Regions from separate parts of the Roseibium alexandrii DFL-11 genome, predicted to be linked through region 2. Evidence: predicted binding sites of a transcription regulator. Region 2 holds the regulator's gene; each other region holds the start of a gene.
What was found. The regulator PhoB, encoded in region 2, activates phosphate uptake and scavenging genes when phosphate is short. The targets are predictions, from matches to a motif close to TGTCATNNANCTGTCAT.
Positions count from the first base shown of each region.

Region 1: a site for PhoB is predicted at 5,432-5,448, ahead of SADFL11_RS04140 (glycerophosphodiester phosphodiesterase). Genes of this name have one in related genera too.
Region 3: a site for PhoB is predicted at 4,482-4,498, ahead of ppk2 (polyphosphate kinase 2). Genes of this name have one in related genera too.
Region 4: a site for PhoB is predicted at 5,325-5,341, ahead of SADFL11_RS22920 (alpha-D-ribose 1-methylphosphonate 5-triphosphate diphosphatase). Genes of this name have one in related genera too.

Region 1 is NZ_CM011002.1:870,094-878,007, forward strand. It holds gene SADFL11_RS04110 (hypothetical protein) at 1-4, shown strand, start outside; gene SADFL11_RS04115 (hypothetical protein) at 95-394, shown strand; gene SADFL11_RS04120 (fumarate hydratase) at 1,580-3,217, opposite strand; gene SADFL11_RS04125 (YceI family protein) at 3,351-3,905, opposite strand; gene SADFL11_RS04130 (cytochrome b) at 3,902-4,513, opposite strand; gene SADFL11_RS04135 (YceI family protein) at 4,570-5,154, opposite strand; gene SADFL11_RS04140 (glycerophosphodiester phosphodiesterase) at 5,544-6,266, shown strand; gene SADFL11_RS04145 (MFS transporter) at 6,317-7,480, shown strand; gene SADFL11_RS04150 (FecR domain-containing protein) at 7,802-7,914, shown strand, end outside.
Region 2 is NZ_CM011002.1:2,686,758-2,694,671, reverse strand. It holds gene pstC (phosphate ABC transporter permease subunit PstC) at 1-1,130, shown strand, start outside; gene pstA (phosphate ABC transporter permease PstA) at 1,130-2,479, shown strand; gene pstB (phosphate ABC transporter ATP-binding protein PstB) at 2,501-3,289, shown strand; gene phoU (phosphate signaling complex protein PhoU) at 3,321-4,016, shown strand; gene phoB (phosphate regulon transcriptional regulator PhoB) at 4,103-4,798, shown strand; gene SADFL11_RS12425 (GcrA family cell cycle regulator) at 4,865-5,410, opposite strand; gene SADFL11_RS12420 (aspartate aminotransferase family protein) at 5,834-7,033, shown strand; gene argF (ornithine carbamoyltransferase) at 7,030-7,914, shown strand, end outside.
Region 3 is NZ_CM011002.1:4,328,014-4,335,927, forward strand. It holds gene SADFL11_RS20075 (acetyl-CoA carboxylase biotin carboxylase subunit) at 1-1,692, opposite strand, end outside; gene SADFL11_RS20080 (ASCH domain-containing protein) at 1,695-2,117, opposite strand; gene SADFL11_RS20085 (carboxyl transferase domain-containing protein) at 2,122-3,729, opposite strand; gene SADFL11_RS20090 (TetR/AcrR family transcriptional regulator) at 3,726-4,370, opposite strand; gene ppk2 (polyphosphate kinase 2) at 4,558-5,463, shown strand; gene SADFL11_RS20100 (Gfo/Idh/MocA family protein) at 5,535-6,554, shown strand; gene SADFL11_RS20105 (MBL fold metallo-hydrolase) at 6,551-7,390, opposite strand; gene SADFL11_RS20110 (GlxA family transcriptional regulator) at 7,485-7,914, shown strand, end outside.
Region 4 is NZ_CM011002.1:4,966,715-4,974,628, reverse strand. It holds gene SADFL11_RS22950 (ABC transporter ATP-binding protein) at 1-13, shown strand, start outside; gene SADFL11_RS22945 (ABC transporter ATP-binding protein) at 10-1,008, shown strand; gene SADFL11_RS22940 (M20 family metallopeptidase) at 1,101-2,525, shown strand; gene phnE (phosphonate ABC transporter, permease protein PhnE) at 2,726-3,526, opposite strand; gene SADFL11_RS22930 (phosphonate ABC transporter ATP-binding protein) at 3,523-4,299, opposite strand; gene SADFL11_RS22925 (PhnD/SsuA/transferrin family substrate-binding protein) at 4,404-5,255, opposite strand; gene SADFL11_RS22920 (alpha-D-ribose 1-methylphosphonate 5-triphosphate diphosphatase) at 5,379-6,524, shown strand; gene phnF (phosphonate metabolism transcriptional regulator PhnF) at 6,526-7,302, shown strand; gene SADFL11_RS22910 (beta-galactosidase) at 7,359-7,914, opposite strand, start outside.

The DNA of each region.
Region 1 (7,914 bases), 1.8 Mb from region 2:
CTGAACCCTAGCGGATCGCATTTCTCTAACACAACGAACACGCCGCTGACTTGCCAGGAACCAAGGCGCGGCCTGAAGATCAAAGGAAAATCCAATGAATACCAAAGCTCTTACGCTTGCCGCTGCTGCCTTTTGCGTCGGCTATGTCGGTGAAGTCAAAATCGACGACGTCCGCTCCGGAAGCCCTATTACAATTTCAGTCAGCGAAGCAGATGCGCAGACAGCAACACGAAACGCCGCACGCCGCACCGCCCGCCGCACGTCCCGACGGGTCAACCGCCGGCAAAACATCTCCGGTTGCTCGCCGTACAATGCCTATTACAATTGTGGTGGTGTGTACTATCAGGCCGTAACTGAGAACGGAACGACCGTTTATGTTGTCGTCAATCCGTGACGCATAGCTCAACTAAGATATTGATCGATCTTCAGGACCGCTCCGTCGGTCCTGCAGCCGTTTTCAAAAACGTGGCCGCCACAATTCTATATTCGGGTTCTATATCATTGGTTGATAGAACATTTTCTGTCCAAAGACGAATTTTCTCGCGCTAAATCACGGATCGCGGCGCGCACTTTTATCGAGCAAATTTCTCTGGGTTACAATGCGATCCACTCTTTTGTCTGCCCGAAAATCAGCCTTTAGACCGAGCACAAGTCCAAAAGATACGAGAACCCCAGCAACACGAAACAGCCAAAGGGCTCCAGTTACACCAAGAAGTTCTACGGCCCATGGAGCCCGATAACTGGTCCGGATATTGTCTGCATCCACGAAGAACAGACCAAACACGCATACGGAAAGTAGACAGATACCTAGAAGCGTGGTGCGCTTATGTTTTTTGAAAAGGGAACGGCTCAACACGTAAAGCTCCGAGCGAATTTTTGTATCGCCTTTACGATAACAATCAGAGGTTAGTGGAGAAATAATTCGTAAGCCGGCGGTTTGCGGTTTCTATCTGAACAAAGTGGTTTCACCGAAGTGCACTGGAATGCGTCCGGCCTCACCCCCGGATTCATGTTGTTAAAGAGGTCATTACCGCTGTTGCCGGCGCCGGTCGGCCTACGGACTCGTAGTACAAGTCAGGGCAGCCACGTTGATCCCCCCAATCCTTACCTGACCGCCCGAGCAATTGCAGGCTGTAGTGCTGGTAACAGGGTTTCCCTCAGTACAAAGCGCCTGACTGGCGGCTGGTTGGCTGCAGGTAGCCGCGGCACCGCTTGCTGAACAAGTTAGTGGGCCGCGCCCATTGCCTTGCGGTTGGCAGGATGCCGAGCAGCCGCTTGCCAAAGCTGCCCTTGTTGAGACCAGGGTTGGATCTTGAGACTGTTTTGTTTCTGCGGCAATGGCAACGCTTGATACAAAGCCTAGACCGAAGATGAGTAGAGATGCTCTAAACACTAAAAACATGGGTCCATTCCCCCTCACAGTATCGAGGAATTATTATACCATATATTGTATTTTCCGCATAATACTCTCATAAGTTACTATTGCGTCATCGAAAACTAAACCCGCCAGCGATCTTACCAGCGGGTTCCGTTTGGATTAAATTGTGCAATATGCGCGCATGCCTTCATGCTGGTAGCATCACCCCAAATTCAGCTCCTTGAAGAAGTCGTTGCCCTTGTCGTCGACGACGATGAAGGCGGGGAAGTTTTCGACTTCGATTTTCCAGACCGCTTCCATGCCAAGTTCCTCGAACTCGACGACTTCGACCTTCTTGATGCAGTCCTGGGCAAGCCGGGCTGCCGGGCCGCCGATGGAGCCGAGATAAAACCCGCCATGGGCCTGGCAGGCGCGGCGGACTTGAGCGGAGCGGTTGCCCTTTGCCAGCATCACCATCGAGCCACCGGCAGCCTGGAACTGATCTACATAGGCGTCCATGCGGCCGGCCGTTGTCGGCCCAAAGGAGCCGGAGGGCATGCCGTCAGGGGTCTTGGCGGGGCCTGCGTAATAAACCGGGTGGTTCTTGATGTAGTCGGGCAGGGGCTCGCCGGCCTCCAGCCGTTCGCGCAGTTTTGCGTGGGCCGCATCACGGGCAACGATCAGTGTTCCGGTCAGGGAGAGACGGGTCTTGATTGGATGCTTTGTGAGTTCCCCGAGGATCTCGGACATCGATTTGGTGAGGTCAATCTCGACGACGTCACCGCCCAAGTGATCATCGGTGATTTCCGGCAGATACTTTTCCGGATGCATTTCAAGCTGTTCCAGGAAAATTCCGTCCTTGGTGATCTTGCCGACGGCCTGACGGTCGGCGGAGCAGGACACGGCCAGACCGATCGGCAGGGAGGCGCCGTGGCGCGGGAGGCGGATCACGCGGACGTCGTGGCAGAAGTATTTGCCGCCGAACTGTGCGCCAACGCCGGTTGCCTGGGTCAGCTTGTGGATCTCTTCCTCCATCGCGAGATCCCGGAACGCATGTCCGGCTTCCGAGCCTTCGGTCGGCAGGCCGTCGAGATAGCGGGCTGACGCGTATTTCGCCGTCTTCAGGTTCATCTCCGCTGAGGTTCCGCCGATGACGATCGCCAGGTGATAGGGCGGGCAGGCCGCTGTCCCGAGCGTCAGGATCTTTTCCTTCAGGAAGTCGATCATGCGGTCGTGGGTCAGGAGCGACGGTGTTCCCTGGAAGAGGAAGGTCTTGTTCGCAGATCCACCGCCCTTGGCCATGAACAGGAACTTGTAGGCGTCCTCGCCTTCTGAATAGAGCTCGATTTGCGCCGGCATGTTGTTCTTGGTGTTTTTCTCCTCGAACATGGAGATCGGCGCGAGCTGCGAATAGCGCAAGTTCTTCTTGAAATAGGCATCGCGCGCACCTTCACCGAGCGCTGCCTCGTCGCCGCCGGAGGTCCACACACGGCGGCCCTTCTTGCCCATGATGATCGCCGTGCCGGTGTCCTGGCACATCGGCAAGACTCCATGGGAGGCGATGTTGGCGTTCTTCAAGAGATCAAAGGCGACGAACTTGTCGTTTTCAGTGGCTTCCGGATCATCGAGGATCTTCTGCAGCTGTTCGAGGTGCCCCGGGCGCAAAAAGTGGTTGATGTCCTTGAAAGCCTCTTCGGCAAGAAGGCGCAGGCCTTCCGGCTCGACGACCAAAACTTCTTCGCCGTTAAATTCGGCTGTTTTAACATGGTCAGAGCTCAGCTTGCGATAGGGCGTCGTGTCTTCGCCTTGCGGGAAGAGGGCGCTGTGCTGATAGTCTGGCGGGGTGACGGGCGCGTTCATGCAAAAAAGCCTTCCTGATCTGGCTAGGCGCTGACGGATCAGCCCTGGCAAAAGGTCTGTGGCGTGTTCTTAAGCAAAAAGACCGCGAACGCCAAGCGCCGCGGTCTCATGATTTGGTCTGATCGAGGAATTGTCAGCGGGTCGCTGTCAGATTGAGCGTGACAGTGACAGCATCGCCGACGGTATCTGTTCCGACACCGGATCCAAGGCCGTATTCAATACGGTTTAAAGTCGCCACGCCATTGGCTGTGGCGGTGTCGCCATTGATAGCCAGTGTAAAGTCCAGGACGAGCGGCATGGACACGCCCTTGATCGTGAGCGTTCCGTTTGCCCGGTAACTGTCGCCTTCCACCCGTTCGACGCTGTCGGCGGTGAAGGTCGCGTCCGGAAACGCGGCGGTGTCAAACCAATCGCCATTCGGCAGGGTCCCGTCAAACTGGGCGTTGCCGGTGGAGGCGCTGGCCGGACGGATGGTTGCCGAAATATCGGCGTTCTCCGGCGCGTCCGGGTCAAACTCGATTGAAGCGTCCCAGGAGGTAAATCGTCCTGTCAAAGCGCTGCTGCCTTGCTGGACTTCGAACCCAAGTGTGCTCTGCGCCGGGTCAACGGTCCATGTCGCGGCAAGCGCGGGCTGCACGGTCAGGAAAGACAAGGTGCAGCTGATGAGTGCAAGTGATTTCAGTGTCATGCTTTGGCTTTCTCAGAATGTGATTTAAGCGCGTTTTGGGCCGGCTCGGTTGATGTCATCCGCTTCAAGGTGTCGTCCTTCGCAATGAAGTGGTGCTTCAGTGCGGCAGCGATGTGAACAACCACCAGGGCGATTAACAGATACGCACCGTATTCATGGAGGATCATGAAAAAGGTTTCGGCCTGTTCTTTTGTTCCAAGGGCCTCCGGATACGGCAGGTGTGGGATCGGCAGAACGTTGAACACCACTGTCGGGATGCCCCAGGGCGATGCTGACACCATGAACCAGCCTGTGATCGGCATTGCGAAGATCAGGGCATAGAGCCCAATGTGGCCGAGATGAGCTGCAAGTTTTTCAAGAGCCGGCATTTCAGCAGGCAGTTTCGGCGAAGGATTTGCCAGACGCCAAATCAGTCTGAATGCTGCAAGGGCCAGAACGACAAAGCCGAATGACTTATGCAGTTGGTAGAACTGAAAAAGGTTCGGGTCGGTCTGCGGCAGCTGCTTGAGATAAAGTCCGAAGGCGAGCATGCCGATTATCAGCAGGGCCATGGTCCAGTGAAAGAAAATGGCTATCCGGCCATAACCGGTTGGCGTATTGCGATACATGGCGGTTTCCTTCGGCAAACGGGAAGCCTCAACAAGGCTCCCCGCATCTTCGCGGATTAGTTTGTTGCGGCAGTCGTCAGCGTTTCTGTGTGGAACGTGATCGTGACCTCGTCACCTACATAGGGCACGAACATGTCCATGCCGAAGTCAGAGCGTTTGATCACGGTGTTTACGGCAAAACCAACCGATTCCTTCTTCGCCATCGGATGCTCACCCATTGCCTTGACATCAACGGTCAGGGTCGCCGGCTTCGTGATGCCTTTGATGGTGAGATCGCCGGTGACTTCAAGTTGCTTCTCCCCGGTTTGTTCAACGCTTGTGCTCTTGAAGGTCGCTTCCGGGAACTTCTCAGCGTCAAAGAAGTCGGCGCTCAGGAGGTGCTTGTCGCGGTCTGCCCAGAATGTATCGAGGCTGCCGATCTGAATGGTGAACTCGATTGAGGAATTGGACGGTGTTTCCTTGTCGATCAGAAGGGTACCATCCCAGTCACCAAAACGGCCATCGGTGGTGGAGTAACCAAGGTGATCGTACGTGAAGGACAGGTTGGAGTGGGATTTGTCGAAGTCGAACGCAACAGGTTCGGCGACAGCAGCGCCAGCGAGAACGGACAGGGCGAAGGCAGATGTAGCAAGACGGATCATTTTGGAACCTCATCAATAAGTCTGTTGAAGACGTTCCATCGGGAACGCTGATCCATCACATAAGCTGTATTTCAAAAGCTGCAATTTGACTGACTGTTCATTCAAGGTGAACAATTTGTCATAATGTCGCCGGATGGTTCGGGAAAACGACTCGTCGAATTATCGAGAAGACTGGAAGTTTCTGTGAGATCCACAACTGCGCTCGGCAACAGTTAATAGTGACCAAAGCGGCCGCTTTTGACCTTGAAACAATCTATGGTTTGATGAACGTGATATGTGTCATGAAGGCATCAAAGTCTTCAGGCATTCCTTTCGTGTCTCGGTCGCTCGAGATTCGTTTCCCTTCAACATCGCTGGTGCTTTGACCCCGAACCTTCTGGAGCATATCCGTGAACCGTGCAGCTATTGTTTGCCATCGTGGCCTCAGCCTCAAAGCCCCGGAAAACACACTGGCGTCTCTGGAAAAAGCGATTGAAGCAGGCGCGGAAGTGGTTGAGCTCGATGTCCGTCCATCACGCGACGGTGTCCTCTACGTCTTTCACGATGACACGCTGGATAGAACCACGAACGGCTCGGGCCGGTTTGCCGACAAGCTCTCATCCGAGATCGACCGTTTGGATGCAGGCACTTGGTTTTCAAAAAAGTTTTCCGGCGAACGTGTGCCGCGGTTTGAGGCATTCCTGAAGGCGTGCCGGGACCGGATTGCGGTTTATGCTGAGATCAAAGAAGGAGATCCGGCGAAGGTCAGAGACATGCTCCAGGCCAATGGTCTCCTTGAAACAGCCTGGACGTTTTCCTTTGATCAAGCCATTCGCGCCGAGGCACGGGCCCGTGTTCCTGATCTCCGGCTCATGGTCTTGTTTGATCATGTGGGCTCGGTGGAAAGGGCGGTCGCGCAAGGCGCGGCAATTTTGGAGTTTCAAGCGCACAACCTCGACCCTGATCTTGCCGCTTCAGCAAGGGATGCAGGGCTCATCACACAGCTCTTTTATGACGGTGATGATCGCGACGTGTTCGAATTGGCGGTCAAGTGCGGCATCCAGCAGATGAACATTGACCATGTCGACGTTTTCCGCTCTGTTGAAAGCGAAATTCTGACCCCGGCGACCTAGGATTTTGGATCGCAAGCCGGGCCCTGCAAAACACAAAAGGACTGCGACCGGTGACGGGTCATGATGCTGCCTTGAGCCTCAACCGGTTCGAAACGCGGCTTGCAACACGGCTGGTGTTTTTCATTGGCGGACTGACCATGGGAGCCTGGTCACCGCTGATCCCGTTCGCACAACAAAGGCTTGGCGTTGATGATGCCGGCCTTGGCCTTTTGCTATTGTGCCTTGGCATCGGCTCGGTTCTTTTCATGCCGCTTGCCGGACCGTTATGCGCAGCATTCGGAAGCCGGCGTGTGATTGTCGGGTCCGGGATCGGTTTGATTGCCGGATTTCCGGCTCTTGGGTATTCAGAGACGATCCCGCTCATGGCCATCGCGGTTTTTCTGTTCGGGAGCTTCCTCGGTGTCATGGAAGTCGGCATGAACTCTCATGCGGTAGATGTTGAAAGCGGATCGGACAAACCGCTGATGTCGGGGTTCCATGCCCAGTTCAGCATTGGGGGATTTGCCGGGGCTGGGGGCGTCACGCTTTTCCTGACGCTCGGCCTGTCACCGTTCGCATCTGCTGGCCTGATTGCGCTTTCAAGCCTCCTGCTTCTGATTGTAGCGGCCCCCCGGCTGCTCCCTAATCGCACGGGCGGTTCTTCAACGGGCGGGGCTTTCCCGAAAGGCGTTGTTCTGCTTCTGGCACTCCTCATCGCCATCACGTTTTTGACCGAAGGAGCTGTTCTGGACTGGAGCGCTGCGCTGATCACAGATCAGGGGCTGGTGGACATTGCCCAGGGCGGTATTGGCTTCATGTGTTTTTCAATCACGATGACGATCGGTCGTTTGCTGGGCGACCGGGTGGTTGCCAGGTTCGGCCCGAAAAATATCCTGCTTTGGGGCGGAGTGATCACCATTGCCGGTATTCTGCTCGTTGCAACGGCGAGCAACCTGGCTGTGTCGCTGATCGGATTTGCGGCAATCGGGGTCGGGGTCTGCAATATTGTCCCGGTGCTCTTCAGCTTGACAGGGCGGCAAAAGGTTATGCCGCAAGGCGCCGCGATTGCAGCGGTCGCAACAGCCGGGTATGGCGGAATATTATTGGGGCCTGCGGTGATCGGTTTCGTTGCGGACGGGATCGGCTTGCCCGTGACGTTCGCCGGGCTTTCTCTGCTTATGGTAATCGTAGCGTTAAGTGCTGGCGTGGCCGTTCAAGGTTCACAGGCTGAATAAAACTGTTGTTTTGATTGTCGTTAGACAGCATCGAAGCCGGGATTTGCCTGTCTTATCAATTCCTCAACGCAGGTGACCGTCAGTTGGAAATAGTTGCGATAGTCTTGGCCCTTATCGCTGTGGTAGTATGAGTATGTCATCGGGGTTCAACTTATGTTCCGCGCCCTGTTTGCTGGACTTCACCTAACGTTAAAATTGTCAATGTTATAAGGTGCTTCAATAATCATCTAAAATACGGTGTCTGGCGTGGTTTCCATTCGGTCAATAGACGTGTCTACGGTGTTTTATAAGCGCCTTGCTAACAAGACGTCTGGCAGACCGATGGGCCTCAGCGTATTCGCATTTCTTTTTAGCGCATTTGCAGTCCTGTCAACCGTCTCTGAAGCGCGCGCTGAGTGGGTCGTCAAGCGGGTGTCCGGTGTCGTCTATTTTGT
Region 2 (7,914 bases):
ACTTCGCCCGCAATGCGCGTGCCGACTTCAATGATGTCACGGCGCGGCTGAAAGAGGCGGGTCAGGTTGTCACCTCTCAGATAACGCAGCCGATCCTCCGGGCCGCGCAGGAATACCGGATCCAAAACGCCACCGGCAATTTAATGATGACGATTGCGGTCATCCTGGCCGCGATGGCGGGTGCAGCGTGGGGTTTAGCGGAATCAAAAGCCGATTTCCGCGCCAGGAACACGGTTGAACAAGGCGTCAAGGCGCTGCTGATAGCAGCAGCATCGATCGCGATTTTGACTACGATCGGGATTGTTTTCTCGCTTGTGTTCAACACGATTGAATTCTTCAGGCTGTACCCAGCTTTTGATTTCTTCTTCGGTTTAACTTGGTCGCCGACCTTTTCCGGTCGGGGCGGCAATTCTCAACTCGGGATCATCCCGCTGTTGTGGGGCACATTCTACATCTCGTTTGTGGCTCTCGCGGTCGCTGTACCTATTGGATTGTTTGCCGCGGTTTATCTCTCCGAGTACGCGGGTCCAAATGTCCGGGCCGTTGCCAAGCCGCTTCTTGAAATCCTCGCGGGTATTCCGACCATCGTTTACGGGCTCTTCGCTCTCTTGACGGTCGGCCCGCTTCTGGTGTCGATTTTCGGTCCGGACGGGGTCGGGATCATGCAGGCCGGAACGGCAGTCATGACTGCGGGATTGGTCATGGGCATCATGCTCATCCCGTTTGTGAGTTCGTTGTCGGATGACATCATCAACGCAGTACCGCAGGCAATGCGCGATGGGTCTTACGGGTTGGGAGCAACCAAGTCCGAAACGGTGAAACAGGTTATTTTGCCTGCCGCTCTTCCGGGCATCGTCGGTGCGATCTTGCTCGCAGCGTCCCGGGCCATCGGCGAGACAATGATCGTGGTGCTTGGTGCCGGTGCTGCTGCGCGTCTCAGCCTCAACCCATTCGATGCCATGACGACCGTGACGGCCAAAATCGTCAGCCAGCTAACGGGCGATGCCGACTTTGCCTCACCGGTGGCTCTGGTGGCCTTTGCGCTGGGTATGACGCTCTTTGTGGTGACGCTCGGTTTGAACATTGTCGCGCTCTACATCGTGCGCAAATACCGGGAGCAGTATGACTGATGACCGACGCAACTCTCTCTCCAGATGGTGCCAAAGCACCTGAAAAAACGACCACTCAGCCGCGTTCGCTGTATGCGACGGATGACCTGACCAAAAAGCGCAACGCGTCCGAGAAGCGCTTCCAAGCCTACGGTATCACCGCAATCCTGATCGGGTTGGTCTTCCTGGTGGTCATGGCATATTCGATCATCAGTGAAGGTATACCGGCTTTCACCCGTACAGTCCTGACAGTCGAATTCACGGTTACGCAGGAACAGTTTGACGATGCTGAAAGCCAGCTCTTCAAAACGCGTGCCTATGAGGCTGTCTTCACCGAGGCCATGAGCTCGCAGTTCCAGCAAAAAAACATCCAGGTACCGTTCGACATCGCCGCAATTGAGCGGATCGTCGGTAAGCCGGGAAGCACAATTCGCGAGTTCTACCGGGCAAATCCAGACCAACTGGGTCAGCCGGTTGTCTTCGAATTGGCTGCCTCATCCCGGGTTGATGGGTACATGAACGGTCGCCTGACCCGGGACAACATTACCGACAGCCGCTTTCTCATGAAATCGGATCTGGACCTGGTTGATGTATTGGTCGAAAGCGGAATTATCGAGACAGTTTTCAACTGGCCGTTCATCACAGGAGCAGATTCCGGTGTGGACAACCCGGGCGGGGCCGGGATCGGAGCATCCGTTGTCGGCTCGTTCTTCATGATGCTGGTGGTGTTGTTCCTGTCCCTGCCGATTGGGGTGGCAGCATCCATATACCTTGAGGAGTTTGCTCCTCAGAACAGGATTACCGACTTGATCGAGGTGAACATCTCGAACCTTGCAGCAGTGCCTTCCATCGTGTTCGGTATTTTGGGTCTCGCAGTGTTCATCCAGTTCATGCACTTGCCGCAATCGGCTCCGATTGTTGGCGGACTGGTGCTGACCCTGATGACCCTCCCGACAATCATCATTTCGACGCGGGCCTCTCTCAAGGCGGTGCCGCCAAGCATTCGTGATGCTGCGCTTGGTGTTGGGGCATCAAAAATGCAGTCCGTGTTCCACCACGTGTTGCCATTGGCGATGCCCGGGATCTTGACCGGGACGATCATCGGTTTGGCCCAGGCGCTCGGTGAAACGGCCCCGCTGCTGCTTATCGGGATGGTCGGCTTTGTTGCCCGTGGATATCCGGACGGCTTTGTATCCGGGTTCATGGACCCAAATTCGGCAATGCCCGCGCAGATTTATACCTGGGCCGCCCGTTCAGACTTCGCGTTCTACGAGAAAGCCTGGGGTGGCATCATCGTCCTGCTGGTGTTCCTTCTGACTATGAACATTATCGCCATTATCCTGCGCCGCAGGTTTGAGCGTCGCTGGTAAGGAGGCCTACCCATGAATGACATGCCGAAAATTGAACAGGCGACAGATATGACCGACAGCAAGATTTCAGCCAACAAAGTGCAGGTCTATTACGGTGATACGCACGCGATCAAGGACGTGGACATTGAAATCCAGCCACGTTCCGTCACGGCCTTTATCGGGCCGTCCGGATGTGGCAAGTCCACATTCCTGCGCACCATCAACCGTATGAACGACACCATCGATATCTGCCGGGTCGAAGGCTCGATCAAGATCGATGGAGAAGACATCTACGACCCGAAGGTCGATCCGGTGCAATTGCGCGCCAAGGTCGGGATGGTTTTCCAGAAGCCCAACCCCTTTCCGAAGTCGATCTACGACAACGTTGCCTACGGGCCGCGTATTCACGGTTTGGCCCGGAACCGGGCCGAGCTTGATGACATCGTGGCCTCCAGCCTGCAAAAGGCGGGTCTTTGGGAAGAAGCCAAGGATCGTCTCGACGAGCCAGGCACCGGCATGTCCGGTGGTCAGCAGCAGCGCCTGTGTATCGCACGCGCGATTGCCGTCAGCCCGGAAGTGATCCTGATGGATGAGCCGTGTTCTGCACTCGATCCGATTGCAACCGCAAAGGTTGAAGAACTGATCGACGAGCTGCGTGAGAACTATACGATCGTGATCGTAACGCACTCCATGCAGCAGGCCGCCCGCGTGTCTCAGCGCACCGCATTCTTCCACTTAGGGATTCTGGTTGAAGAAGGTCCGACACAGGATATCTTCACCAACCCGGTGGACAAGCGTACGCAGGATTACATTACCGGCCGCTTCGGTTAACCGGATCGCACATTTTTCGAAGGGACACAGGATGTCTGAACATACAGTCACGGCTTATGATGACGAATTGAACGTCATGGCCGGCCGGATCGCTGAAATGGGCGGTCTTGCAGAAAAAGCTTTTGCTGAAGCCGTGTCGGCTTTGGTGTCCGGCGATACGGAACTTGCCCGCCAAGTCATTGACCAGGATCGCCGCCTCGATGCACTTCACCAAGAAGTTGAAGAGAGCCTGATTGCAATGATCGTGCGCCGTCAGCCGATGGGCCAGGATCTACGCGAAATCACAGCAGCCAGCCGGATCGCCAACGATCTGGAGCGTGTTGGTGATCTTGCAAAGAATGTTGCGAAGCGGGCAATCGCCATCGATAACGACATTCAAAACAAGAAGCTGGCAATCGGCGTGGAGCACATGACCGAGTTGGCCCTTGGTCAGTTAAAGAAGGTTCTCGATGCCTACACCGGGCGTAACGCTGAAGCGGCGCGCCAGGTTCAAGACGCAGATGCCGAAGTCGATGCAATATACACATCGCTGTTCCGGGAACTTCTGACGTACATGATGGAAGACCCGCGGGTGATCACCTCCTGCGTCCATCTGCTGTTCTGCGCAAAGAACATCGAGCGGATCGGCGATCATGCAACCAACATTGCCGAAAACGTCTTCTTCATGGTGACGGGCGAGCGCCTTCCGGAAGACCGTAACAAGGTTGATGAAACCGGCGCTGTGTGAGTTGCCAGGCCCAGCCTGAACGGCTGTGAAGCAGGAACTGTAGGCTGGCGCTTCGGTGCCGGCTGAGGGAATTGGAGCGAGAATTCATGCCGAAGGTCCTCATCGTCGAAGACGAAGAACCGTTGAGCCTTCTGTTGCGGTACAATCTGGAAGCTGAAGGATACGCCGTTGAGACGTGTGTCCGCGGTGATGAGGCGGAAATCCGCCTCCGGGAAACCCAGCCGGACCTTCTGTTGCTGGACTGGATGTTGCCCGGTTTGTCGGGCATCGAGCTGTGCCGGCGCCTGCGGGCACGCGAGGACACCGAGCGTTTGCCGGTCATCATGCTGACGGCGCGCGGCGAGGAAGCCGAGCGCATCAGAGGCTTGTCGACCGGAGCGGACGACTATGTTGTCAAGCCATTCTCTGTGCCGGAGCTGATGGCTCGTGTCCGCGCGATCCTGCGGCGGGCGAGCCCGGAGGTGGTGTCCACGATGCTGCGCTCCGGCGACATCGAACTTGATCGGGAAACACACCGCGTCCGGCGCAGCACCAAGGAAATCCATTTGGGGCCGACGGAGTTTCGCCTTCTGGAATTCCTGATGACCGCGCCAGGCCGGGTCTTTTCTCGCGAACAACTGCTGGATGGCGTTTGGGGGCACGACGTGTATGTGGACGAGCGCACGGTCGATGTTCACGTGGGACGCTTGCGCAAGGCGCTGAACAAGGGCAAGGCGAAGGATCCAATCCGCACGGTGCGCGGGGCTGGTTATGCCTTCAACGACCAATTTACGGCAGCCTGATCGAGACTACCAAGACAAACAAAAAAGCCCGCCAAATCGGCGGGCTTTTTCTTGGGTATTTCGAGATCAGGATGCCTGGGCAACACTGGTCTTGTTGTTGGCGCTCCGGCGGCGGTCTGCGACCGGCTGATAAGCAATCTTGCAGTGGTATGGACAGTAGGGCACACCGGCTTCGGAAACTTGACCGCAGAAGTAGAAGTCATCTGTCGCCGGATCGCCGATCGGCCACTTACAGGTGCGCTCGGTTAGCGTAAGGATCGTTGCCCGCTTGGACATCGGGACCACATCTGCGATCGGTTCTGCAACGGGTTGAACTTCTGCGACCGGAGCCGGGGTTGGCTCCATCTTCAACGCTGCGGAGCCTTGGGTCTGCGGCTGTGTTTGTGGACGTTTCGGTGCTGATTGAGACGCCGGGCTGGCTGTTGTGCGCGGGCGACGCGGTTTCGCGCTTGAGGAAGAAGACTTCGCGCGCCCGGAAAGACCGAGCCGGTGCACCTTGCCAATCACAGCATTCCGGGTAACGCCGCCAAGCTCACCCGCGATCTGGCTTGCACTCAAACCATCACCCCAGAGCTTCTTCAAAAGCTCAACCCGTTCGTTCGTCCAACTCATTGCCGCACCCCTTGCCAAGGCCAGTGACTGGCCAGAATCTCGTTAATGGACATGCAAGCGCAAGCCCATTATGGCATATCTTGTGCCTCTATTTGATACACCGCACGAGATGTCGTGTCTGATTAGCTAAAGGTTACAATAACGTTAATTTATGAAGCAACCGTCAGGCTGCAGTGAGTTGGGGATGAACGGACTTTTCCCCAACAGATGCGAGGTCATTGAGACTTTTACATAAAACAGCCCGAACCCCGGCAACGGCCATTTCCATTGACAGGCGGGGACCTCGGCAGTGTATAAGGATCTTGCAACGTGCCGCCGCTTTGGCGGCACATTGCGTTTTTGGCCTGTTTAAAGGCGATGCCCTGGAGTTCCGACGGTCCGATACCAGCGGGGCTTCCGGTGGCCAGAGGAGACTAAAGAGGTATGTCTGCGTCCGCGCTTTTTGGAAACTACGCAAGATCGAACCTGTCATTCGATCACGGGGAAGGTGTCTGGCTTGTTACGAGTGATGGCCGACGATTTCTCGATTGCGGGTCCGGGATCGCGGTAAACTCGCTCGGACATGCTCATCCGCATCTGGTTCAGGCACTTCAGGATCAGGCGGCCAAGCTCTGGCATATTTCCAATCTGCACCAGATGCCGGACGGCGCGCGGCTTGCGCAGCGCCTCACCGATGCAACATTTGCAGACAAGGTTCTGTTCGTGAATTCCGGCGCTGAGGCCATGGAAGCGGCGATCAAGTGCGCCCGCCGCTATCACTATGACCGCAATGATCCGGACCGGTATCAAATCGTGACCTTTGAAGGCGCGTTTCATGGCCGGACGCTCGGCACGATTGCAGCGGGTGGCCAGGCGAAATATCTGGAGGGTTTCGGACCGAAAGCTCCGGGCTTCGATCAGGTGCCCAGCGGGGACTTGGACGCCTTGAAGGCCATGGTCGGTCCGCAAACCGCAGCGATCGCGATCGAACCCATCCAAGGAGAGGGCGGCATTCGGGAAGTCGACTACGAATTCCTGCGTGCCCTGCGTAAGCTTTGTGATGAAACCGGAGCCCTGCTGATCTTTGACGAAATCCAGACTGGTGTCGGCCGGACCGGAAAAATGTTCGCGCATCAGTGGACTGGCGTTGATCCGGATCTGATGGCCGTTGCCAAGGGCATCGGCAGTGGGTTCCCGATGGGCGCCTGTCTTGCGACTGAAGAGGTTGCATCCGCGCTGGCACCTGGAACCCACGGCACGACATTCGGTGGCAATCCGCTCGCCATGGCTGTTGGCAATGCGGTTCTGGACGTCATCCTTGCAGATGGCTTTCTGGAAGAGGTTCAAAAGAAGGGCCTCTCCTTTAAGCAAAAGCTTTCCGGTTTGGTCGATAGCCACCCGAAGGTGTTTGAGGCTGTCCGGGGCAATGGCCTGATGCTCGGCATCAAGTGCACGGCGCCGGTTGGAGACTATGTCGCCGCCGCGCGCGAAGCGGGCATTCTTGCGGTCCCGGCCGGTGACAACGTTGTCCGCATCCTACCGCCGCTGACCATCTCGGAAGACGAGATCGCCGATGCCCTTGATCGGCTGGAACAGGCCGCCGTTGCTGTTGAAGAAAAGTTGTTGGAAGGAGCGGCCGAATGACCGCCAACGGAGCGTACAAAAACTTTCTGGATTTGACCCAGTTTGAAGGTGACGATCTGCGCGCTATTCTGGAAACCGGTAAGAAGATCAAGGCGACCCGGGATGGTGTTCGCCGGGGCGAAGGCCCGCTGGCGGGCAAAGTGCTGGCCATGATTTTCGAACAACCATCGACGCGGACCCGCATTTCCTTTGATGTTGGAATGCGCGAACTCGGTGGCGAGACATTGATGCTGACCGGTGCGGAAATGCAGTTGGGCCGGGGTGAAACCATCGCCGACACAGCGAAGGTGCTGTCCCGGTTCGTCGACGGCGTCATGATACGGATCCTGGACCACGAAGCCCTCAATGAGCTTGCGGAAAACGCAACGATTCCAGTGATCAATGGCCTGACCAAGATCTCGCATCCGTGCCAGATCATGGCAGACATCATGACTTTCGAAGAGCATCGCGGCGGTATCTCCGGGCGCAGCATCGCCTGGACCGGCGACAGCAACAATGTTCTGGCGTCTTGGGTTCACGCTGCACCGCGTCTGGATTTCGAGCTGCGCATCGCAACCCCGGCCGAACTGGCTCCACCTCAGGATCTGATTGAGACCGCCCGTGCCAAGGGTGGTTCCATTCTGGTTACCGACGACCCATATGAGGCTGTCAAAGGGACCGACTGTGTCGTCACCGATTGCTGGGTGTCGATGGGCGACGACGATGCTGAAAGCCGTCACAATCTGCTGAGTGCATATCAGGTGAACGAACGCCTAATGGCGGAGGCAAATGGTGATGCACTGTTTATGCATTGCCTTCCGGCACACCGCGGCGAAGAAGTCACCAACGAGGTCATGGACGGCCCCAACTCTGTCGTGTTTGACGAAGCCGAAAACCGGCTC
Region 3 (7,914 bases), 1.6 Mb from region 2:
GAAGACCGTGAGCCCTTTGCCATCGTGAACCACGGAACCGGAAGCCCGGTGGCCGTTGCTGTCATAGGTGATGGTGCTGCCATCCACCTCAACCAGGGTGAAATCTTTCGGACCGCTTTCCAGATGCACGGTGAACTTGTTTTGGCCCTGGGCGTGAACTTCAACATCCCTGCGCTCACTGGCAATTTCGAGAAGCGCGAACTGACGTGAGGCACTCCAAATCCGCCATCCTGCAAGCGTGTCGAACGGATCGTTGCCCTCGGCTGGACGGGTGAGTCCAAGCGCGGTTAACGCCGCAAGCGCGATTGCGTCTTCCGGCATCTCCGGCTCGGCGATCAGGCTTTCCAGATCGCGGTCGATCAGGCCGGTGTCGACGTCCCCGTTGGCAAAGCCTTCGTGGCGGCAAAGCGCAGCCAGGAACCCGGCGTTGGTCACGCAACCGGCAACTTCCGTCGCCTCCAGGCTGGCGAGCAACTTGCCAAGCGCGGCATCACGCGACGGACCGTGTACGATCACTTTCGCGATCATTGGATCATAGAAGGGGGAAATCTCGTCTCCTGCCCGGACGCCGCTGTCGACGCGGGCCTGGGTTTCGGGAAGAACGAGGTGCTCCAATGTGCCAATCGCTGGCAGAAAGCCCTTAGGTGCATCTTCTGCATAAAGGCGGGCCTCAAAAGCCCAACCGTTGATCGAAAGTTCCTCTTGCGCCTTTGGCAGAGGCTCTCCGGAAGCAACACGCAGCTGCCACTCGACGAGGTCCTGTCCGGTGATCAGCTCTGTTACCGGGTGCTCAACTTGCAGACGGGTGTTCATCTCCATGAAATAGAAGCGGTCGGCGCGCAGACCTTCGGAGACGTCAACGATGAACTCGATTGTGCCGGCACCGGAATAGTTGATCGCCTTGGCCGCCTTAACGGCCGCCTCACCCATGGCCGTGCGCATCTCTTCCGGCATGTCGGGGGCCGGAGCCTCCTCAATGACCTTCTGGTGGCGCCTTTGCAGCGAGCAGTCGCGCTCAAACAGATGAACGGCATTGCCATGATTGTCGCCGAAGACCTGGATTTCGATGTGACGCGGTTTGGCGACATATTTTTCGATGAGGACCCGGCCATCACCAAAGCTTGCCTCGCCTTCGCGCTGGGCGGACTTGAGCGCGGAGATAAAGTCTTCCGCCCGTTCAACCTTGCGCATGCCTTTGCCGCCGCCGCCAGCGCGCGCCTTGATCAGAACCGGATAGCCGATCTTGCCGGCCTGGATCTGCAAGAAACCAGGGTCCTGGGTCTCCCGGTGGTAGCCCGGCACGACCGGAACGCCAGCCTTTTCCATCAGCGCCTTGGCGGCGTCTTTCAGGCCCATGGCTCGGATGGCATCTGCGCTCGGGCCGATGAAGGTGATCCCGGCCGCGTCCAGCGCGTCAACGAAGTCCGGGTTTTCCGACAGGAAGCCGTATCCCGGGTGGACCGCCTCTGCGCCGCTTTGTTTGCAGACCTCGATGATCTTGGCGATCTGCAGATAGCTGTCAGAGACTGGAGCTGGACCGATTCGGTACGCTTCATCGGCCATCGCAACATGTTTGGCGTTTGCATCGGCGTCGGAATAGACGGCCACGGTTTTAACGCCGAGTTTGCGGGCTGTTTCCATGACCCGGCAGGCGATTTCGCCACGGTTGGCAATGAGGATTTTCTTGAACATTGTCAGATGCCTTCCGTCTTAAGGTCTTCAACCACTTTGAATCGTTCGCAAACGAGCACCATTTCCGGATCAAAGCCGCCGTTTCGCTCGAAATAGTTTTGGTGATCTTGTTGCCAGCCTTCGAGTGTGTCGTTCTCACCTTCTGCAAGTGCAAAGTCTGCCGACACATCGCAAAAACGGGTTTGGGTCAGTTCGAGCGTTTCAATGACGAGGGCCGGAGACCCATCCCAGTTGAGAACGATATCCGTGCGTCCGACTTTGGGCATGGCCTCGCCGCCACCTTCAAAATCGCGCAATGCACCACAAGTCGCAGTCTTTTTACCTGCGCGGACCAAGCCGATCAGGAAACTGCTGAGTTCGGGTCCGTCGCCGAACTTGAAGGTTTCTGCGCTCGGATATTTCTGTTTGAGTTCTTCCAAGGTCATCACATCACATCCGGAACAGGCCAAACTTGGTGTCTTCGATCGGGGCGTTCAGGGACGCCGACAAGGAAAGACCCAGAATGTCGCGGGTTTTGCGCGGATCGATGATGCCATCATCCCAAAGCCGGGCGGAGGCATAGAGCGGATGGCCCTGTTCCTCGAACTGGTTGATAATCGGCTGCTTGAACTCGGCTTCGTCTTCCTTGGACCAGCTGCCGCCCTTGCGCTCGATACCGTCGCGGCGGACGGTTGCCAAAACGCCAGCGGCCTGTTCCCCGCCCATCACGGAGATGCGTGAGTTCGGCCACGTCCACAAGAAACGCGGCGAATAGGCCCGGCCGCACATGCCGTAGTTGCCGGCACCAAAAGACCCGCCAACCAGCATTGTGATTTTCGGAACCTTTGTGGTGGCGACGGCAGTCACCAGCTTGGCGCCATCCTTCGCAATCCCGCCACTTTCGTATTTCTGGCCGACCATAAAGCCAGTGATGTTCTGCAAGAACACCAGAGGCACCTTGCGCTGCGAGCAGAGCTCGACGAAGTGTGCACCCTTGACCGCGCTTTCGGAGAAGAGAACGCCGTTGTTGGCGATGATGCCGACCGGCATGCCGTGAATATGGGCAAAGCCGCAGACGAGTGTGGTGCCGTAGCGGGCCTTGAACTCGTCAAACCTTGAGCCGTCGACCACGCGGGCAATGACTTCGCGAATGTCGTAGGGGGTCTTCAGGTCTGCCGGGACAACGCCGAGGATTTCCTCCGGATCGTAGAGCGGATCTTCAGGCGTCTGCAGTGCGAGCTGCGAGGCCTTGGTAAGGTTCAGGCTGGCAATGGACCGGCGGGCGATGGCAAGCGCATGCGCATCATCGCGGGCCAAGTGATCGGCGACGCCGGAAAGGCGGGTATGGACGTCACCACCGCCAAGGTCTTCTGCGGACACCTCTTCACCGGTAGCTGCTTTCACCAACGGGGGGCCGGCAAGGAAGATGGTGCCCTGGTTCTTGACGATGATGGTTTCGTCCGACATGGCCGGAACATAAGCGCCGCCCGCCGTGCATGAGCCCATCACGACCGCGATCTGGGCAATGCCTTTCGCCGACATGTTGGCCTGATTGAAGAAGATGCGGCCAAAGTGGTCGCGGTCGGGGAAAACCTCGTCCTGGTTGGGCAGGTTGGCGCCGCCGCTGTCGACCAGATAGACGCACGGCAGGTTGTTCTGTTCGGCGATTTCCTGGGCACGCAGGTGCTTTTTCACCGACAATGGATAGTAGGTGCCGCCTTTGACCGTAGCGTCATTGGCCAGGATCATGACGTCCTGTCCTTCGACACGGCCAATGCCGGCAATCATGCCGGCCGACGGTGCTGCGCCGTCATACATGTCATGGGCGGCCAGCATCCCGACTTCCAGAAACGGGGAGCCCGGATCCAGCAAGCGGGACACACGTTCGCGCGGCAGGATCTTGCCGCGGGAGACGTGGCGTTCACGGGCGGTTTCCCCGCCGCCGTCCAGCGCTGTTTGTGCGGCAGCCTTGATTTGCGCCATGGCGTCTTCATGCGCGGCCTTGTTGGCGGTGAACTCGGCGCTCTTGGGCGATAGGCTTGATTTGAGGATGCTCATGCCATCCGGTCTCCGGTGTCTGGATTGCCAGGATTATCAGTCGGTTCTGGGGCGATGCTTTTGCGCACCATGTTGAGGTAAAGCGTTTCAATCTCTTCTTTCGACAAATCGCCGCCGGACCGGTACCAGGCCGGAATGCCGGTCAACATCGCGATGATCGCGCGGGTTGTAACTTTGGCGTTGTCGATGTGATAGCGGCCGCTTGCTGCGCCTTCGTTCAAGATATCTGCCAGAACGGTTTCATAGCGGCGGCGTTCGGCCTCGACGATCGCGAAGTTCTCGGCATCAAGGCTGCGCAATTCCATATAGGCGATGAAGACTTCATCTGCGCGTTCCAGGTGATACCGGATATGAAAGCGCACAAAGCGTTCGATCGGGTCGGTTTCATCCGGGAAGTCCGCAGTGTCCCAAGCAGCCAGCAAGTCGGCCATGTGGCTCAGCATCAAGTCTTTTAAAATATGCTGCTTAGTGGGGAAATGATTGTAAAGCGCACCCGGCTGAACGCCGACCTGGGTTGCGATGTCCCGCATGGATACAGCCGCGTATCCAGACGCAGCAAAAAGGCGAAGCGCTGCTTTCCGGACTTTTTCCGCGGTTTCCAGGCCGCGTTGCCGCGGCTGCGGGCGTGCTGAAAGCGCCATTACGTCTCCTCCACTTTCATCATATTAATGAACGTTCATTCATTTAGCAAGTGGATTCCGAGGCATGGACTTTGAGGGAGCGCATTGCGACGATCCATCGACTGACGCTACTGTCAAACTCCTGTCATGGATTTCGGGCTCTCAGTGCAGGTGAGACGCGTTTAAATTATGCATAAGGAACAGCCGGATGAGTGAGGACGCCAAGACCTGGGTGGAAAACGAGTGGGCAGACAGCATGGATGAAGAACTCGAGATGGAAATCGATGATTTCCTGATCGCCAAGGATCTTCATTACATTGCTGACAAGAAGCACAAGTCCCCCCTCGACCGGAAAACCTATTTCCATGAGCTGTTGATGCTCCAGGCCGAGCTGGTAAAGCTGCAAGACTGGGTCCAGCATACCGGCGAAAAGATCGTCGTGATATTCGAAGGCCGGGATGCTGCGGGCAAGGGTGGTGTGATCAAGCGCATAACCCAACGTCTTAATCCGCGGGTGGCGCGTGTCGTTGCCTTGCCTGCACCGTCAGACCGCGAAAAGAGCCAGTGGTACTTCCAGCGTTATGTGCCGCATCTGCCGGCGGCTGGTGAGATGGTGCTATTCGATCGCTCCTGGTACAACCGGTCCGGCGTTGAACGTGTTATGGGCTTTGCGTCCGAAGATCAGGTCGAGGAATTTTTCAATGACGTTCCGGAGTTTGAGCGCATGCTGGTCCGGTCCGGCATCCGGTTGATCAAGTACTGGTTCTCCATCACCGATGAAGAGCAGCAGCTTCGCTTTTTGATGCGCATCCATGATCCGCTGAAGCAGTGGAAGCTGTCGCCGATGGATCTGGAATCCCGCGTGCGTTGGGAAGACTACACCAAGGCCAAGGAAGAAACGTTCGAGCGAACCAATATTCCCGAAGCGCCGTGGTTCATCGTGGAAGGAAACGACAAGAAGCAGGCCCGTCTCAACTGCATCAGCCATCTCTTGTCGATGTTGCCGTACGAAGACGTGCCGCATGATCCGGTTACCCTGCCGGAACGCCGGTTTAACCCGGACTACGAGCGCAAAGTTCTTCCGGAACACCTTTACGTGCCTGATAAATACTGATTGTTTTGGCAGGAGAAATTGGCAATCCCGGCCATTGGCCGGGATTTTTGTTTGAGTTGTAGGAGGCAAACATGAGCGGCGCGAAGAAAATCCGGTGGGGCGTTCTCTCGACGGCAAAGATTGGCCGGGAGAAGGTTATCCCAGGGATAATGTCATCCCGAACCGGATATGTCGCTGCCATTGCCTCTCGGGGCCTCGAGCGTGCCCAACACGCGGCTAATCAGCTTAGTATTGCGAAAGCCTATGGGACCTATGAGGACCTTCTGGCCGATCCGGATATCGACGCGATCTACAATCCGCTTCCAAACCATTTGCATGTGCCTTTGACCTTGCAGGCGGCTGACGCCGGAAAACACGTGCTGTGCGAAAAACCGGTCGCCCTCAACGCGGGCGAGGCGCGTCAGCTCCTGAGTGCGCAGGAAGGCCGGTTGATTGCGGAAGCCTTTATGGTGCGGGCTCATCTCCAATGGATCCGGGCCCGTGATCTGGTCCGATCCGGTGCGCTCGGAGAGCTGAAGGCGATCCAGGGCTTCTTCAGCTATTTCAATGCAGACCCGGCCAACATTCGCAACGATGCGGAAATCGGGGGTGGGGCGCTGCTTGATATCGGCTGCTACACCATGCTCGCGGGCCGGTATTTCTTTGACGCAGAGCCGCAACGCGTTGTTGCGATGATCGACCGGGATCCGGAATTCGGGACCGACCGGACGACGAGTGCCATGTTGGACTTCAGGCAGGGCCGTCATCTGAGTTTCACCGTGTCCACCCAGTTGACGCCGCACCAGCGTTTCCAGCTTGTCGGCACAACGAAACGGCTCGAACTTCTTATCCCCGTCAACGCTCCGCAAGGCGGGGCAACCGAAATAAGGCTCGATGACGGTTCAAAGCTCGGCGATGGGTCCGCGGTGACTGAGACCATCGCACCCTGCGATCAGTACGCCGAAATGGCAGATGTATTTGGCCGTGCCATTCTTGGCGAAACGCCTTTGCCTTATGGGGTCGAGGACGCAATCCAGAACATGACAATTCTGGATGCGCTGTTTCAATCCGCAAAGGAGGGCGGTTGGGTGTCTCTCAGCCAGAGCACCTAAGCCAAAGGCTCGAAGTGGTATCCGCCTCCACCGGTTGCCGTCAGCATACCGAAACCCGGAGATTCAAGATGGGTTGCTGCCAAAGGGATCCGTTCGGCGGCGAGTTCTGAAAATAGAGTTTTCCGGGTTTCTGCCGCTGTCTCAGGAGCGCTGTCCAACGCATAGTGGACGTCAGGATTTGCAAACTGCAGAACGCCGGACACCAAGGCATCTCCCAGCAGCATCACCTGTTCGCCGCCACTTGAGATCCTGACGATCTGATGGCCGGGCGTGTGTCCGGGGGCACTCGTGACATGAATCCCATTTTCGAGGTCGGCATCCCCATCATGAAGTTTAATTTGGGAGGCGATTGGGCGAGCCAATGTCTGGATCAGTTGGGCGATTGGTCTTTTGTCCTCCGGCACGGCCTCCACCAGGTTTTCGTCGGTCCAGAATGCCCACTCGGTGTTCTGAAGGTGGACAGTTGCATTTGGAAACAGGCTCTGGCCGTCCGCAATCAGGCCGCCGATATGGTCTGCGTGCAAGTGAGTGAGGATGATGTCTGTGATCTCGTTGGATGCGTTTATCAGGGATGACCCCGCCGCCGTGATGAAGCCGGTCTCGGGAAAGCGCTCTTTCAGCCAAGACCCGGACCCGGCATCCACGAGGACTTTCCTGGATCCGGTTTCGATCAGCCAGCATGTTGCGCCAAAACGGGTGGTCGGACTGACCGCCTGGATCTCTTCATCGCTTGCGTTGGAGAAATAGGCTGCCGGTATATCGAGGTGACCGTCAGAAAGCGACATGATGGCGATGTCACCGACGTGCAGAGGGCGTGTGGTGCTTGTAATTGACATGAGGGCTCCATGAATTTCCATTGCTCTCAAATGTAGAGTAGGCACCGATAGGCGCGATTGGCGTAAATGACAAATCATGTGGTAGATACGCCAGATGGTGTCACGCTCCTACAGTTTGGCGATTCTGGCTTATCCGGGATGTCTTCAATCGGCCGTCCTGGGGCTTCAGGATGTGCTTGGGTATGCGGCAAGTATTTCGGAGCATCCGGTTGCTGTTGAGACGATCTCTGCCTTTGAGCCGGGCGGGCCTTCATTCGACGCAGTGATCCTACCGCCCTCAGCGGCGGAGGTGCGTGCGGCTGATGTTCCGGAATTGCCTGGATACACTGCTGACCAGCATGGCAAGGGCGCGGTTGTCTGTTCTGCCTGCACCGGGATTACCTTTGTCGCTGAAGCTGGAATTGCTGCCGGCCGGCCGGTAACCACGCATTGGGGGCTGGAGCAGAGATTGTCCAAGCGCTATCAGGAGATGTCCTTCGATACAGATCAATTGTTGATCGAATACAGTGACCTCATCACGGCCG
Region 4 (7,914 bases), 2.3 Mb from region 2:
TGCAGCCGAATGAACGCGCCACTTGTTGAGATCAAAGACGTCTCGAAACGTTTTGCCAAACGCCTCGATATTGCCGAAAAAGTCGCGCAAAAACTGGGTGCTGGCATCCGGGAAGAAATCGTACACGCCGTCGATGAAGTGAACCTCTCCGTCAAGGAAGGCGAGGTGCTGGGTCTTGTGGGCGAATCTGGCTGCGGCAAATCCACCCTTGGCCGTGTCGTTGCGGGCATTCATGCCCCAAGCTCCGGACAGCTTCTGTTTCAGGGCAAGGATGTCGCCGCGATGTCGCGCGCTGACAAGAAAGCGGCAACACTCGCCATTCAGATGATTTTTCAGGATCCCTTCGCCAGCCTCAATCCACGCATGCGTGTGGAAGACATCATTGGCGAAGCACCACAAGTCCACGGTGTCGTCTCAAGATCAGAAGCCTCTGACTACGTCGACGACATCATGAAGAAGGTTGGACTGGATCCATCTTTGAAACGGCGATATGCGCACCAGTTTTCTGGTGGCCAGCGTCAGCGCATCGGCATTGCGCGGGCACTTGCGGTCAAACCGAAATTCCTCGTCTGCGACGAGGCGATTGCTGCCCTGGACGTGTCGATCCAGGCTCAGGTTATCAACCTCTTCATGGATCTGCGAGAAGAGTTTGGCCTGACCTATCTCTTCATCAGCCACGATCTCAGCGTTGTCGAACACATCGCGGACCGGGTCGCGATCATGTATCTCGGCCGGATCGTCGAAAGCGCCTCGACCGAAGAGATCTTCAGCGCGCCGAAACACCCCTACACAAAGGCCTTGCTTGCAGAAGCACCCCGGCTGGATCAGCGAAAGCGCGACTTTGCCCCTATCGAAGGCGAAATCCCGTCTCCACTGGATCCGCCAAAGGGCTGTTTCTTCAACCCGCGCTGTCCACAGGCGCAGGACCTCTGCCGCCAGGAGCAGCCGGACCTTGAGACTTTCGGCGGCGGCCATTCGGTCGCCTGCCACTACTGGAAGACGCTCTGATCCCGGCAGTCGGGATTGCCGATACGAAGACCTGCCCCGTGCCGCACCGTTGCGACGCGACGGGGTTCTGCTGACATTTTTGGGAGGACACAATGAAAAATACGGATCGCGTCTGGGATCTGGTCGATAGCCGCCGGGAGGATTATATCGGCCTCTCCGACCGTGTCTTTGACCTGCCGGAAATCGCCTACACCGAATTCAAGTCTGTTGCCGAACACAAAAAGATGCTGGAACAGGAAGGGTTCAGGATAACCGAAGGTGTCGCAGGAATACCGACCGCGATTGTGGGTGAAGCCGGCGATGAAGGCCCTGTCATTGCCATCCTCGGTGAGTTCGATGCCCTTCCCGAACTTGGCCAGGTTGCCGGTACTGCCGAACATCAGCCGGTCGAGGCCGGCGGCCCCGGGCATGGGTGCGGCCACAACCTTCTCGGCTCCGCGGCCTTGATGGCGGCCTCTGCTGTGAAGGACTACCTGGCAGAGCGTGGGCTCAAGGGGCGTGTGCGCTACTACGGCTGCCCCGCCGAGGAAGGTGGCGCTGCCAAAACCTTCATGGTCCGCGCGGGTCTGTTCGACGACGTCGATGCAGCAATCTCCTGGCACCCGGCAACCTTCACCGGGGTCAACGAAGCCAAGTCCCTTGCAAACACGCGGATCGATTTCACCTTCCACGGCCGCGCGGCGCATGCGGCCGGTGCCCCTGAACTTGGCCGCAGCGCTCTCGATGCAATCGAGCTGATGAACGTTGGCGTAAATTACATGCGCGAACACATGCCGGACGACGCCAGGGTGCATTACGCCTATCTGGATGCCGGTGGGATTGCGCCCAATGTCGTCCAGTCCAAGGCCACCGTACGCCAGCTGGTGCGGGCGCGGAACCTCAAAGAACTGCGCGATCTGATCGGCCGGGTCCACAAGATTGCTGAAGGCGCAGCGCTGATGACCGAGACAACGGTCGAGAGCAGCGTCGTCAGCGGCGTGTCCAATCTGCTTGGCAACCGTCCTTTGGAAGAAACCATGCAGCGCAACCTCAACCGTTTGGGCGCCCCTAATTTCGATGAAACGGACCGCATCTTTGCAAACAAGATCCGTGAGACGCTCAGCGAGGATAATATTCACGTCTCGTTCCGGCGCATCGGGGCTGAGGTTGATCCGGATCTCGCGCTTTGTGATTTTGTGGCTCCTTTGGACCGGAAAAGTGAGGGCGGAGAAGGGTCAACCGATGTGGGCGATGTCAGCTGGGCTGTGCCGACCGTTCAGGCACGTGTTGCCACTTGTGCAGTTGGCACTCCATTCCACACATGGCAGCTGACCGCACAAGGAAAGGCCCCGGCTGCGCACAAGGGCATGGTCCAAGCTGCAAAGATCATGGCAGGCACAGCGGTTGATCTCTTTGAGGACACAGGCGTCTTGAACCAGGCTGTCGATGCACACAAGGCAACCCTTGCCAAAGACCCGTATGCCTGCCCGATCCCGGAAGAGGTTGCCCCTCCCTTAAAGGCCATGAGCAACCAGTAGGTTTGATCGGATAATCTGATAGCGCTGGCCAGGAATTGTCGTGCTTCAATGCGAAACATGTCCGGTCAGCCACAATTAACAACAATAACGCTGGTGAAGATCAGTCTCGTTATATGGGGTGCAAACAGCAAGATCATGCTTCCGAGCTGTTTGCACTTGGCACCCAAGGTGCGCTCGAGCGCCGCTGGAGTACGGCGGATCTATTGCAGTTTGGTGCGCAACCAGTCGGTGATGAACTCCATCACGAGCACGATCACAAAGATCACCAGGATAATCGCGGACGCATTCTTGTACTGGAAGAGGTCGAAGGCCGCCTTCAGCTCCTGGCCGATCCCGCCCGCACCAACAAGACCAAGAACCACCGACGACCGGACAGCCTTTTCCAACGCAAACAGCGCGGTGTTTATCATTGATGGTGCAGCGTCCGGCAAAATTCCACCCATGAGGATGGACACCTTGTTCGCGCCAATTGCTGAGAGCGCTTCCTGCGGCTCCTTGTCGGCGTCTTCCATGGCTTCCGCGAAAAATCGACCGCAAAACCCGATCGTATCCACAACGATCGTCATGGTGCCCGCAACGGCCCCAAGACCGACAGTCACCACGAACAGAAGCGCCCAAACCAGGTCTGGAATGGTTCGAAGGAGAGAAATGATGGCCTTTACCAGCCAGGATGCCGGACCGATGGGAGACACTTTTTTCGCAGCCAACCATCCAATCGGAAGACTGAGAGCAATCCCGATGGCAGCACCCGCCAAGGCGATCTGAAATGTCTCGACGAGGCGCATTCCCACACGTGTGAGGAAACTGGCTTCCGTATTGGGCGGCCACATTCGATCGAGCAGATTGACCATACTCGGCAGCCCATTCGCCAATTGACCAACGGAAGGCGCAACAGAGTTGATCGAGCTCAAAATAATTGCAGCAACAACGATGATCAGAACGAAGTTGATCGATGACATTCCCGAAAAACGGGACCGGAAGTCCGGGGCGACACCACTCATTGGAAAGTGTCCCTTAGATCCTGGTCACAAACCTCACACGACGCCTTGTCAAACAGGATTTGTCCGTCTTTCAACGCCACGGTCCGATCCGAATAAGCGGCAGCGTGTTCCATGTCATGGCTGGTAAAGAGCAACGTAATCCCGTGCACCTGGGCAAGTTCGGAAAACAGGCGCATGACCTCGGTGCCAGCCACAGGATCGAGGCTGGCCGCCGGTTCATCAGCAATGATCAGCCGCGGCCCACGCACAATTGCGCGCGCGATTGCAACGCGCTGTTGCTGCCCTCCTGACAAAGCATCCGCACGGCTGCGCGCCTTGTCGGCCAGATTTACATCGTCCAGGGCAGACATGGCCTTCGCGCGCCAACTGGACGGGGCCGTCGCCTGAGTGAACGCGCGCCAACTGCCGGGCAAGCCCAGCATGCCGTGGACAACGTTGCTCAGAACAGAATGCCGTTTCACCAGACAGTGTTTTTGGAAGACAAAACCGGTCTGTTTGCGCAATTGCGCACGCTGCGCAGCGGTCGGAATGGAGCCAAAGGTTTCACCCAGTGTCTGGACCGATCCCTCATTCACAGCATGCAGTCCGATAAGGCACTTCAACAAAGTGGATTTGCCGCTGCCGTTGGAGCCAATCAATGCGACACGCTCGCCATGGCGAATGGTCAAGTCGACGCCCTTCAGGACCGGAACCTGACCATTCTTGTACTGTTTCTTAAGTGCAGATGTCGCAATAGCAACATCCTTGGTATCGGCGGGAGGCGTGTGAAGCACCGCGCAGTCCTCAGAGTTTTATGGCGCTTGTTTCCGGGCAAGACACTGCGGAAGCACCGGCAAGGAGCGCGATCACCCGCGCTCCCGATGGGTTGAAGACAGGGTTAGTCACCAACGAATGAAGAGGTGTCGACACCAATGGTCTGATACATGTCGCGAACGTAGTTGTAGTTCTCATCGTTCACGCCCGTCAGGAAAAAGCCACCACCATATTTCTGGTTGTCTTCGCCCTTCAGAACTGCAGCCATCAGCGTTCCGCTGTTTTCCAGGAACGCTGTCTTGATTTTTTCCAGAGCAACACGATCCATGTCCGGACGAGCAACGAGGATGTCGTTCGGAAGATCACGGCCCCGGGCAATGACCTTGAAGGCTTCGCCTGGAAACGCATCACGGATGCGGCGCAAGTGGCCGTCGTTCATGCCAACGGCCTGAACATCGCCGCGGATCAGGGCCTCGATGGCCACGTTGCGGGAAATGATCTGCGCAGTGTAGTCAGTGCCATAAGCAAGACCGAAATCTGCCAGAACCTGCGCCGGGCCAAGGTGTTGGGACGTCGAACCGACACTGCCAAAGGTAACAGTTTTGCCTTTGAGGTCCTGCGGCCCGTCAATCTCGCCTTCTGCCATAACGACGATCTGGGCGAAGTAGTTCGGGCGCTGCCAAGCAACAACGATTTCCGCGTTGGTCAGTTCCTTCATTACGACATATTCAGCTGGACCTGTCAGAACCAGATCGACCTTGTTCTGGTTCATGGATTCAACGGCTGACGTACGGGAGCTGACTGGAAACAGTTCGATGTCCAAGCCTGTTGTGTCTTCCAGAGCCTTTTCAAAGGCAGAAAATTCCTGCTGCAGGGCTTCAAGGCCCTCGATGTCGGTGACCGCAAGACGAACAGGTTCAGCGGCAACAGGGAGCGCGAAAATCATTGCAGCTGCAGCAATGGCAGAACGAAGCATGTTGAATTCTCCAATGGCTATTCCTGTGTACACAGGAGTGTCATACAGCCTCCCTATAGATCTCCGTCGATAACGGTTTCATGACGCAGCCGCTCTATTGTTAAAATATTCGAGGAACCGAAATTGAATTCGATAAGTATTTCTGGCGGCGACGCTTTGAAGAGTGATGAATTCACTCGTAAGCCGGTTAACATATACTCGGGCGTATTCGTTGATTCATCAAATGAATTTGGGGAAACAGTTGACGCCTCGGACTGTTATGTTCTCCCGGGGATCATAGATGTACACGGTGATGCTTTTGAACGTTCCATACAGCCTCGGCCGAATGTCGACTTCCCGCTTTCACTTGCGCTGGCGGATGTTGACCGCCAACTGATCGCCAATGGCATCACCACCGCTTATCATGGACTGACTGTTTCCTGGGAACCGGGCTTGCGCAGCTATGAGGCCGCGGCCAATTTCCGGGCGGACCTAAAGGCCCTGCGAGGAACTTTTTCCTCGGATATGCATTTGAACATCCGGTGGGAGACATTCGCACTGAACCATGTCCACGACATGATTGACTGGGTCCAAGACGATACCAAATCCATTCTCTCGCTCAACGATCACACGACCGCCTATCTCGACCTGCCAAAATCCTCATCGAAAATCAGCCGGATGGCCGGTAGATCCGGCCTTACAGAAGGCCAGTGCAAGGACCTGATCAACGACGTCTGGGAACGGCGAAACGAGGTCCCAGCTGCGATTGAAGCCATCTGTGCAGGTGCGCGGGATGCTGGCTGCTCCGTCTTCGCACATGACGAGTTAACCCCGGAAAACCGCGTAGAACATCGCCGCCTGGGCGTCTCCGTTTCCGAGTTTCCAATGACCATTGCAACCGCCAAAAGCGCGGTCGAAGACGGCGAACACGTTGTCTTGGGCGCCCCCAACATTGTGCGTGGCGGCTCCCAGAACAACGCCATCGATGCAAAAGAAAGTGTGGCGTCCGGCCACTGCACCGTTCTGGCATCAGACTACTATTACCCAGCTCCGTTGGCAGCTGCGTTTAAACTGGTTGATGACGGTGTTCTTCCACTGGAGAGGGCATGGAACCTGATCTCCAAAAACGCGGCAGCGGCGGCAAAACTGGCAGATCGTGGCGAGATTGCAGAAGGAATGCGGGCGGATTGCATTCTCGTGGACAAAAAGACCCGCAGCATCCGGATGGTGATTGCCAACGGCGAGGTGAAATATACCTTCAATTCAGGTAATCAAAGCCACCGGGTGTGACGTGACCGATCTGGAACTGTTTCGAACTCTCGCGCGCGAGCCCTACCAGGCCAAAGGCGAAAAAGCCATTTGGCTGCAGATATGTGACCGTCTTCAACTCGCCTACGAAAACGGCGTGCTCGCACCTGGCATCAAGCTTCCCGGGGAGGTTCATCTCGCAGAAGTCTTTCAGGTCAGCCGGATCACCATCCGCCGGGCACTTTCGAAATTGCAGCAGGAAGGTCATCTTCACGCCAGAAAAGGTGTCGGCATCTTTGTCCGTCAGAGACCTGAACGGTACGAAGTTGAAAGCAACATGAGATTTGCTGATGGCTTCAAAGTCGCCCGTGATCGGGTGACCACCGAGACATTGAACCTCATGCGCGGAGATGTTTCTTTTGAAGGCGGAGTTGCCCTTGCACTGCCGACCGGGAGCCAAGTCATCAAGCTGCTCAGGCGTCGCATTCTGGATGGCGAACCGATTTATCTGACGGCCAAAGAGTTCCCGGCAGCGAGGTTTCCGGACTTCGAAGCCGTCTACAACAAAACGGGCTCAGTTACAGAGGTTTACAAAGCGCACGGTGTCGAACGCTACGAGCGCGCCGAAACAAGAATTGCGGGCGGATTTGCAACGGCGCGGCAAGCGGATGGGCTAAACCTCAGTCCGCGCACGCCCGTTTTGGAAGTGGTTGCGATCAATTGCGATCCAACCGGCACTCCAATCGAATACAATGCTGGCTGCTGGCCACTCTCTAGCGTCGAAATTGTGTTTCCAGGCGCGGCACCCACCAGGGCTTGATTGTATTGGCAATCTCTAGACGGTCGGGTTAGCGATCAGCTGCGAGCAATAGTTTGCTACAACTTTTCAAACAGAACCCCTGCAGCCGCGATTGGACCGGCGGGCGTTTCCGCAGCCTTTGAACCATAGTTGATCCAGATGCGCGTGCCTTCGGTGTCACGGCACCGGACGCCATCCTTCAAATCTAAAGTCGGTATGTCCGCCTTTGCGCAAAGGTGCTCAAAAAGTCGGCGCCAGGCCACATCATCACACCACCCGCCAACGTATGTGAGATGATCAGAGCTGACAGCAGCCGGTTCCCCGGTGTCCAGTTCGAACAATGTTTCGACAGCGCTTTCCAGTTCCTCGCGGTACCCGGTAAAGGCGCCGCCCCCCTTGAGGGGCATTGGCATATCCGGACGCAGGCTTTCCACCCGTGCAACGGTGACATCCAGACCCGGCATGTCCGGCGGCAGGGGAACCGGTATGACCATATCCGCGTCTCGTGCTGCGGTCCGGGGACCAAGAACCACTTCCGCATCATACTCTGCCAAGGAGGATTTCAGATCGTTCGGCATGGTGATCATGCCGGGCGCGGCGACGATTTTGAAGCCGCTGAAATCGCGTGTTTCC